3 regions of the Amycolatopsis lurida genome follow, and region 2 is predicted to be linked to each of the others. Evidence: riboswitches for the same ligand, from Rfam matches in the RefSeq annotation. Region 2 holds a riboswitch; each other region holds the start of a gene.

Region 1 (3,265 bases), 1.8 Mb from region 2:
TTCGTGTTGCTCGGCCTGTTCGCCTCGCCGAGCAGGATCTTCGAAAGCCTGGTCCAGGGCCTGGTCGCGGGCGCGGTCGTGCTGCTGCTCGCCCGCCCGCTGTCGGTACTGCTGTCGGCGCTGCCATTCAAGATCCCCTGGCGAGAACAGGTGTTCCTGTCCTGGGCCGGGCTGCGCGGGGCGGTCCCGATCGTGCTCGCGTTGATCCCGCTGTCGTCCGGCGTGCCGGGCGCGCAGGAGCTGGTCGACGCGGTGTTCGTGCTGGTCATCGTGTTGACGCTGCTCCAAGGGGCCACGCTGACCCCGCTCGCGAGAATCCTCGGGCTGGCCCAGCACGCCGAGGCGCACGAGATCGACGTCGACTCCGCGCCGCTCGACGAGATGGGCGCGGAACTCCTGCAGGTCCGGATCCACAAGGGATCGAAGATGCACGGCGTGTACCTGGCCGAGCTGCGCCTGCCGGTGGGGGCGACGATCAGCCTCCTCGTCCGCGACGGCTCCGGCTTCACGCCGAACAAGAACACCCGGCTTCAGGAGCACGACCAGTTACTCGTCGTGACCACCGCCGAAGCCCGTGACGCGGCCGAACGACGCCTGCGGGCCGTTGACCGCGCGGGCCGTCTCGCCAGGTGGAAGGGCGAATCCGGCCAGTAGGTCACGAACCGCCACCAGCTGTTCGTCGGTTGATCTCAGAAACTTCTTCCCATTTGTACTCCTTTTGGATTACTTTCCCCGCAATCGACTCCATCGAATGGGTGAGTGTCACGGGGTAAGGAGTACGCAAGGTGACGAAGCTTCCTGCGCGGTTCGCTGGTCTGGGGGTCACTGCCGCACTCGTCGGGGTGGTTCTCTCTGCTCCCGCCGCCTCCGCGGCCGGCGCCTTTCCCGCGTTCGGGCTGCCCTTCGAGCCGGGCCAGTCGGTCTACTCGGCGGGGATCCACTCGGACAACGGCACCTCCGGCGTGAAGAACGCCATCGACTTCAGCCCCGGGGACAAGACCGTTCGCGCCCCGCTGGCGGGCACGGTCCGGATCCAGCACTGTTCCGGCGGCGACTGGGTGACCGTCGACCACGACGGCGGCTGGCGGACCGGGTACTACCACCTGGAGGGCATCGCGGTCACCGACGGCCAGAAGGTCGCCCCGGGCGACGCTCTCGGCCGGACCGGCAACGCGCTGCCCTGTGGTGGCCGCAGCACCGGCGCCCACGTGCACTTCACCCTGTGGACCCTGCCCGCGGCCGCCGCGCAGGGCGGCGACTCGCGCGACTTCGGGGTCGGCGCGGGCAACTGGAACGGCCTGTCCTACGACGAGGTCTCGACCAAGGTCGCCGAGGCCTACGGCGAAGCCGTCGACGGCAAGACCTTCGGCGGCTGGCAGTTCACCGCGGGCACCGATCAGTACTCCGGCACCGCGACCGAGGTCTCCTCCCGCGCGACCGTCCCGCTGCCCGGCCGATTCCGGGTCTGACCTGCCGTTGCCCGGCGCGGCGCGGCGCCGGGCAGCGGTTCTTCCCGCTTGCGGAGCACGTGAGCGGCGTCTCAAGATGCGGACAAGGGCTGGCTCGATCGGCCGCCCATCCGCTAACTTCGTCCGTAGGTCACGAGTGTCAGCGTCAAGCCCCGGCTAGCTGACCGGCAACCCTCCTTCCGCGGTGGGGTGCCCCGGGTGAGGACCTGGCTCGTCGCGTGGTGCGACGGGCAAGCGCGGGATCCTCGGTGGGTCCCCTGGCCCGGAGGATGACGATGACTCTCGCTCTCGAACGCACCAGCACCCCCGCTGAAGACGTTGCCCCGCACCGGATCCCGGCGGTCGCGTGCGCCGATCTCCGGGTTCCGCTGGTCACCGGCGGCGACATCGGATACGCCAACCTCGATCACGCGGCGAGCGCTCCCTGCCTGGACAAGGTGCGTGCCGCGGTCGACGAATTCCTGCCCTGGTACGCCAGTGTGCACCGCGGCGCCGGCTTCGCTTCGCAGGTCTCGACCAAGCTTTACGAGCGTACGCGCGGAATCCTGCGTGACTTCGTCGACGCGCGGTCGACCGACACCGTCGTGTTCACCCGCAACACCACCGATTCCTTCAACCTTCTCGCGCGCAGCCTGCCGAAACACACCTCGGTCGTCGTGTTCGACACCGAGCACCACGCCGCGCTGCTGCCGTGGAAGGGACCGAACGTCCGCCGGATCGAAACCCCTCGGACCCGCCTCGCCGCGGTGTCCGCTGTGGACGAAGCGCTCGCGGACTGCCCGCAGGGCCCGCGGCTCGTCGTGCTCACCGGCGCGTCCAACGTGACCGGGGAACTGTTGCCCGTCAAGGAGATCGCGGCCATCGCGCGGCGGCACGGCGCCCGGATCGCGCTCGACGCGGCGCAGCTCGCACCGCACCGGAAGATCTCGGTGCGCGAACTGGACGTCGATTACGTCGCGCTCTCGGGGCACAAGCTGTACGCGCCTTTCGGGGCCGGCGCGCTGATCGGCCGAGCCGACTGGCTGCGTGCGGCTCAGCCGTACCTCGCCGGTGGCGGCGCGACGAAGCTCGTCAACCGTGACTCCGAAAACCTCGGCGTGGTCTGGAATTCCGGCCCCGAGCGGCACGAAGCCGGTTCGCCCAACACCGTCGGCGTCTACGCGCTCGGCGTCGCCTGCGAAACCCTGGCCGCGAACTGGGACGGGATCGTCGCCCACGAGGAGGAACTGCTGGCGCGCCTGCGCCGCGGTCTCGCCGCCATCCCCGGATTCGGCGAACTGCGGCTGTTCGACGCGCCGGTCGATCGGGTCGGCACGCTCAGCTTCGTCGTCGACGGCTTCGACCCGGGCTGGCTCGCCGCCGTGCTGTCCGCGGAATACGGCATCGGCGTGCGAGACGGCGCGTTCTGCGCACACGTGGCGACCAAACGGCTGATCGCCGTGGCCGGTTCGACGGGGCAGCAGGCCGTGCGGGTCAGCCTCGGCCTCGGCAGCACCACCGAGCACGTGGACCGGATCGTCCTGGCGCTGCGCCAGATCGTCGCCCGCGGTGCCCGCTGGCAGTACGAGAAGCCCGAAGGCCGCTGGGTGCCGGAGAACGATCCGCGGGAGCTTCCCCCGTTCTGCGCCTGACCCACTACCCTCACCCCGCATGGGGAACGAGCGACCGCGTTACTGGTTTCCGCTGGCGTTGCTGGGGTTCGCCCAGTTGCTGGTGGTGGCTTTCGGCGGGATGTGGTCCGGGGGATGGTTCGCCTACGCGCCCGCCGCTGGACGGCGGTTCCTGACCCAGGATCT
Region 2 (3,265 bases):
CAGGCACCAGCTGCTCGCCTCGGCCGGTGCCCAACGCCGTCCCGCCGTAGAGCGCGAAAGGAACATCGCTCCCGAGTTTCGCGGCGATACCCGCCAGTTCGTCCCGGGAGATGTCGAGCTTCCACAGCGACGCGAGCCCCACCAGGGTCGCGGCCGCGTCGGCACTGCCACCGGCCATCCCGCCCGCGACCGGGATGCCTTTGCGCAACACGACTCTGACCTTGGACTCGCCGTCCGCCTTGCCGATGTGGGCCGCCAACGCCTGCGCTGCCTTCCAGGCCAGGTTGTTGGCTCCTGTCGGTACGGAACCTTCACCTTCACCGTAGACCTCGACGCCGGGGTCCTCGGTGACCGCGACGGTCACCTCGTCGGTCAGGGAAAGCGCCTGGAACACGGTCACCAGCTCGTGGTAGCCGTCCGGGCGTACATCTCCGACCGACAGGTGCAGGTTGACCTTGGCGGGGACCCTGACGGTCACTGGGGGCGGTACGACGGCGAGCACGCGTCAAGCCTACGTGGCCGCTCCACTTGCGCTGCCATCAGGAGAAAGAGAATGGAAGGGGCAGACGCGAACGGGCCGCCTTGGACGCAATTCGTCCTGGACGGCCCGTTCGCGGAGAAATCAGGCGGCGACGCCCTGCGGGCCGCGGACCGGGTGGGTCACGTGGCCGCCACGTTCGGCGATCCAGGCGAGCGCGGCGTCCGCGCGCTCACCGCGCACCCCGAGGCGGAACCGGCCGACCGGGGTGTCGCCGATCCGGGTCAGACCGCCCCCGATGGTGGCGAGCTCGACGTCGAAGCGACCGGCGGCCTCCGGCAGCAGCGCACCGACCGAGGCGAAGCCGACGAGCACTACGTCCACCGCACGGTCGTACTTCGAGGCCTGTGCCCGCCCGGTTTCGATGGCGGGAAGCAGCGCCTGCGCGGTCCGGCTGTTGGGGTCGGAGACCAGGTCGAGCACGGTTCCGCGTTCGATGATCGCGCCGGCCTCCAGAACCGCGACGTCGTCGCAGACACGGCGGACCACGCCGGCGTCGGGTGTGGTGAGCAGCACGGTGACACCGAGTTCGGCGCGCGCCCGGTCGAGCACGGTCAGGACCGCGCCGGACTCCTCGGGCTGCACGCCCGCGGTCGGGTCGTCGGCCAGGAGCACGGACGGCCCGGCGGCCAGTGCCTTGGCGATGGCCACCCGGCGCAGCTGCCCCTCGGACAGGTCGCCCGGCCGCTGCCCCGCACGGGGGGTGAGCCCGACCAGGTCGAGCAGGTTGCCGACCCGGTTGCGGCGCTGCGGCCCGTCGAGGCCGAGCTGCTCGAGCGGCGAAGCAATGTTGCCGGCGATGGTGCGTTCGGCGAGCAATTCCGGCTTGGTGCTCACCACGCCGACCTGGCGCCGGATTTCGCGGAGACGGCGTCCGTCGAGGGTTCCGGTGTTGAGTCCGTCGAGGCGGACGACACCGCGGTCGGGACGCTCCTGAAGACCGATGCACCGAGCAAGGGTCGATTTGCCGGAGCCCGCCGGACCGACGACTCCGAACAGCGAGCCTGCTTGGATGTCCACGCTCACATCGCGCAGTGCGACGACGGGATTTCCGTTGAGGGGAAAGGATTTGGACAGGTTTTCAACAGTGATCACGAAAGGCTCCATGCACATGGGGCGCTGCTTCTTGCGAGCGCGCCAACCGTCACCGAGTAACCGTCCGGGAAACGGACGGATTCAGAGATAAGGGAATGAACTCAGGCAGTAACGGTGGAGCGTCGACACGCACTTACCGTGCGGCGACCTTCATCGACGACACGTCGCCTGGTCAGCAGGAGCGGGTGGGTGACCCTGTTCATTAGGCACAGCCTCCATCGGTCCTGGCTGTAGCACCTGCCCTGTGGAGGGTGGTTGCTGCGACTTCGGCGAGCCAGGTCTCTCAGTCGCTCGGGATGGCTTACTGAGTAAAACCGATCCCACTGGATGAAAGCAAGCGCGTAGGCGCAGATCACACGTCTGGTCGCGTCCATTATACAGGATGGGCCGCCCATATTATGGGACGCGGACAGGCGTATCCGACCTCCGGCAGGCGCGCTGCCTGCTAAGACAAGGTTCGCCCGCGCCAAATCGAGGGGAGGAACCACGCAGTCGCGCGGCCCCGGTCACCTGCGCCAGGGTGGTCAGCCGGCAGCCGCGGCGATCCGGGCGAACTGGTGGACGTCCAGCTGCTCCCCGCGGGTTTTGGGGTCGATACCCGCCTTTTCGAGTAGTTCCCCCGCGCGTTCGGCGGAACCGGCCCACGACGCCAACGCTGCCCGCAAGGTCTTCCGCCGTTGCGAGAAGGCGGCGTCGACGACCGCGAACAGCCGCTCCCGCTCCACGGACGACACCACGTCGCCCCGTTCGAACGCGACCAAGGCGGAGTCGACGTTCGGAACCGGCCAGAACACCGCCCTGGGCACCGCGGCGACCTTGCGCGTCTTTCCGTACCAGGCGAGCTTGACGCTGGGTACGCCGTAAGTCCGGCTTCCCGGACCCGCCGCCATCCTGTCCGCGACCTCGGTCTGGACCATTACGAGGCCGCTGGTCAGCGACGGCAATTCGGCCAGCAGGTGGAGCACGACGGGAACGGCGACGTTATACGGCAGGTTCGCGACGAGCGCCGTCGGCCGTGCCGGCAGGTCGTTCGCGGTGATCCGCAACGCGTCCGCGCCGACGACCGTCAGCCTTTCGGCCCCGCCTCGCTCGGCCACGGTGCTCGGCAGCCGTTCCGCCAGCACAGGATCGATTTCGACCGCGACGACCTCGGCGCCGGTCGCGAGCAGTCCGAGTGTCAGCGAGCCGAGGCCCGGCCCGACCTCCAGGACGACGTCCCCTTCGCCGATCTTCGAGAGGTCGACGATGCGGCGCACCGTATTGGGATCGTGCACGAAGTTCTGGCCGAGCTTCTTGGTCGGACGTACGTCCAGCTCGGCCGCCAGCGCCCTGATTTCCGCAGGACCGAGCAGTTCAGTCACCCGACGATCGTAACCATGTCCGGTAAGCCACGATTGGCCGGTGGACGACGTCGTACTCGATGGAGACAAAGTCCGGCTGCGCGATTGGCGCCCGTCCGACCTCGGGCCGCTCCGTGACCTACTCGATCCCGCGCGGCCTTGGCACGAAACGAACGGCCCCTACTTCGGCACCCCGAGCACGGCCGCCGCCGAATCCACAGCGCGCGAACTCACCACGATCAAAGCCGAACCGCCCGATCCTCGCACCAGCCTCGCCGTGTGCGATCTAAGC
Region 3 (3,265 bases), 3.4 Mb from region 2:
CCTTTCACCGTCGTGTGGCATTCCGTCATGGAGGAAACCCGCGCGCTCTCACGAGCAGCAGGGCCGGTCACAGCGCGGCGGTGAAACCACCGAGAGATTCAAGAGGAGCGCCCCCGTGGCCAACATCAAGTCGCAGATCAAGCGCATCACCACCAACGAGAAGGCGCGTCAGCGCAACCAGGCGATCCGGTCCTCGGTGAAGACCGCGATCCGCAAGTTCCGTGAGGCCGCCGACGCCGGTGACAAGGCCAAGGCCCTGGAACTGCAGAAGGACGCGGCCAAGAAGCTGGACAAGGCCGTGACCAAGGGCGTTCTCCACGCCAACCAGGCCGCCAACAAGAAGTCCGCGCTGGCGAAGCGCGCGAACTCTCTCTGATCGGCTTGCGAAGGGCCCCGGCGACGCGAGTCGCCGGGGCCCTTCGCCGTTTCAGCGGCTCGTGCCGTGGGCGTCTACGACCTCCAGGACGGCGCGCTCCAGCGCGTACTCCGGGTTGGCCGCGACTCCCTTGACCTCGGCGTTGAGCCGGGCGACCACCCGCATCGCGGTGGCGAGCCCGTCCTGGCCCCAGCCGCGGGCCTGCCCTTGCGCCTTGCGCACCTTCCACGGCGGCATCCCCAGCTCACCCGCCATCTGGTTCGGGTTCCCGCGACCGGCACCGGACACCCGCGCGATCGTCCGGACGGCGTCGGCGAGGGCGTCCGCGACCAGCACGTGCGGTACGCCAAGCTGCATCGCCCAGCGCAACGACTCCAGCGCGGCGGCCTTGTCACCGGCGACGGCCTTCTCCGCGACGGCGAACCCGTTCACGTCGGCGCGGCCCCGGTGGTAGCGCCGGACCGCCTGCTCGTCGACCGTTCCGCCGGCGTCCGCGACCAGCTGGGTCGCGGCCGACGACAGTTCACGCAGGTCCGAGCCGACCGCGTCGATCAGCGCGAGCACGGCCGCACCGTCGATCTTCCCGCCGACGCGGCGGACCTCGTTGCGGACAAAGGATTCCCGCTCAGCGGCTTTGGTCAGCTTCGGGCATTCGACAACCTCCGCACCGGCCTTCTTCAAGGCGGCGGGGAGCCCCTTCGCGGCCTTGCTCCGGCCACCCCCGCTGTGCACGACGACGAGCACGATGCCGTCGGCGGGCGCCTTGACGTAGGCCATCACCCCGTCCGCGAGCTCCTGCGAGATGTCGTGCGCGGATTCGAGGACGATCACCCTGCCCTCGGCGAACAGCGAGGGGCTGACCATTTCCGCGAGCGCCGGGACTGTGAGGTCCGACACCCGGATCCGGGTGAGATCCGCCGTCGGATCGGCCGCCTTGGCCGCGTCCGAGGCGCTGCGGACCGCCCGTTCGATCAGCAGCTCTTCCTCACCGAGAACCAGGACCAGCGGCGATGGGGCGGAACCTTGCGTCGTCACGGTGACGATCCTGCCACTCCTCCTCTCGTGTGCTTTGTCCGGTGATGTGTAGCGGGCACGGTGGCCCCACCTGAGCCTCATGTCGTACGGTGTTGGCGAGGCGACGCGAGCACACGCGTGCCGACAATCGAATACCGCTCATCCAGAGGGGCAGAGGGAACGGCCCGATGAAGCCCCGGCAACCGGCGTCAGCCTGTCATTCCGCGATCGCGGGATAGCTGACGAACACGGTGCCAATTCCGGCCCGCCATGGCGGGGCAGATGAGGAAGGAACCTCGCGATGACCGCAACCCTCGGCACGACCTCCACCACCAAGACCCCGGATCTCGGACCGGCCGTCGAACTGGTGTCGAAGGAAGAGGGACACCGGCAGCCGCTCGCCCCCGAATTCGTTTCCGCCGAGGACTTCTCGCCGCTCGAAGTCGCCTACGACTTCGGCCGCGTGCGCCGCGAGGACATCGAAGCCGGACCGAAGAACATCTGGCGCTACAAGAAACTCCTTCCCGTTCCCTCGAACGTCGAAGAGATCCCCAACACCGAACCCGGCGCCACCCGGCTCATCCAGGCCGACAGGCTCGCCAAAGCCTTGGGCGTCAAGAAGGTCTGGGTCAAGGACGACACCGGCAACCCCACTCATTCGTTCAAGGACCGCGTGGTCGCCGTCGCTTTGGCCGCCGCACGCGAGTTCGGGTTCGACGTGCTCGCCTGTCCCTCGACCGGCAACCTGGCCAACGCCGTCGCCGCCGCGGCGGCCCGTGCGGGCTGGCGGTCGGTCGTGCTGATCCCGAAGACCCTGGAACGCGCCAAGATCCTGACCACCGCCGTGTACGACGGTGACCTGATCGCGGTCGACGGCAACTACGACGACGTGAACCGGCTCGCCACCCAGCTCGCCGCCGAGCAGGAGAGCTGGGCGTTCGTCAACGTGAACGTCCGGCCCTACTACTCGGAAGGCTCCAAGACGCTGGCCTTCGAGGTCGCCGAGCAGCTCGGCTGGCGGCTTCCCTCCCAGATCGTGGTGCCGATCGCCTCCGGCTCACAGCTCACCAAGGTGGACAAGGGTTTCCGTGAGTTCGGGCAACTCGGCCTCGTCGACGAGACGCCGTACAAGGTGTTCGGCGCGCAGGCCACCGGCTGCTCCCCCGTCTCGGCGGCCTTCCGCGCGGGGCACGACGTCGTCCAGCCGGTCAAGCCGGACACGATCGCCCGGTCGCTGGCGATCGGGAACCCGGCCGACGGCCCCTACGTCCTCGACGTCGTCAACCGCACCGGTGGCGCGATCGAAGACGTCACCGACGAAGAGGTCGTCGAAGGCATCCGGCTGCTCGCCCGTACCGAGGGGATCTTCACCGAGACCGCCGGTGGTGTCACCGTCGCGACGGCCAAGAAGCTCATCGAGACCGGCAAGCTCAACCCGGACGAGGAGATCGTCCTGCTGATCACCGGTGACGGCCTCAAGACCCTCGACGCCGTCGAGGACAAGATCGGCCCCAAGGCCACCGTCAGCGCCTCGGCCGACGCGGTCCGCGAGGCTCTGGGCATCTGAGTTCCCGGCGGCCCGCCTCAGGAACGAGGCGGGCCGCGGGGCTCACCCCGGCGTACCAGGGCGAGGCCTCGCGCGTCAGCGAGGACGGCGGTGTCGCCGTCCGTGTCCGTCCTCGCGACCGACGCGCCGACGGCCACCAGATTGTCCAAAGTGGACTTGTTCGGATGGCCGTAGGTGTTTCCGGCGCCGACGCTCACCAATGCCGCGCGCGGCGCGACGGCGTTGAGAAAATCCGGTGCAGTGTAACGGCTTCCGTGGTGCGGGACCTTCAGGATCTCGGCACGCAGATCGGCCCCTTCGGCCATCAG

What was found. A riboswitch is a leader RNA that binds a small molecule or an ion and turns the genes downstream of it on or off. The one in region 2 is predicted to bind S-adenosylmethionine.
Region 1: it holds a riboswitch for S-adenosylmethionine, as region 2 does, so the genes downstream of both, BLW75_RS38455 (aminotransferase class V-fold PLP-dependent enzyme) here and BLW75_RS30185 (methionine ABC transporter ATP-binding protein) in region 2, are expected to answer to the same signal.
Region 3: it holds a riboswitch for S-adenosylmethionine, as region 2 does, so the genes downstream of both, thrC (threonine synthase) here and BLW75_RS30185 (methionine ABC transporter ATP-binding protein) in region 2, are expected to answer to the same signal.

The regions. Positions count from the first base shown of each region.
Region 1 covers NZ_FNTA01000004.1:7,052,490-7,055,754, forward strand. The annotation lists gene BLW75_RS38445 (potassium/proton antiporter) at 1-654, shown strand, start outside; gene BLW75_RS38450 (M23 family metallopeptidase) at 786-1,469, shown strand; SAM riboswitch class IV at 1,598-1,712, shown strand; gene BLW75_RS38455 (aminotransferase class V-fold PLP-dependent enzyme) at 1,745-3,100, shown strand; gene BLW75_RS38460 (hypothetical protein) at 3,120-3,265, shown strand, end outside.
Region 2 covers NZ_FNTA01000004.1:5,221,874-5,225,138, reverse strand. The annotation lists gene BLW75_RS30190 (4-(cytidine 5'-diphospho)-2-C-methyl-D-erythritol kinase) at 1-502, opposite strand, end outside; gene BLW75_RS30185 (methionine ABC transporter ATP-binding protein) at 623-1,633, opposite strand; SAM riboswitch class I at 1,846-1,936, opposite strand; gene rsmA (16S rRNA (adenine(1518)-N(6)/adenine(1519)-N(6))-dimethyltransferase RsmA) at 2,158-2,994, opposite strand; gene BLW75_RS30175 (GNAT family N-acetyltransferase) at 3,035-3,265, shown strand, end outside.
Region 3 covers NZ_FNTA01000004.1:1,860,975-1,864,239, forward strand. The annotation lists gene rpsT (30S ribosomal protein S20) at 116-376, shown strand; gene holA (DNA polymerase III subunit delta) at 428-1,411, opposite strand; SAM riboswitch class I at 1,547-1,679, shown strand; gene thrC (threonine synthase) at 1,692-2,957, shown strand; gene BLW75_RS13900 (ComEC/Rec2 family competence protein) at 2,975-3,265, opposite strand, start outside.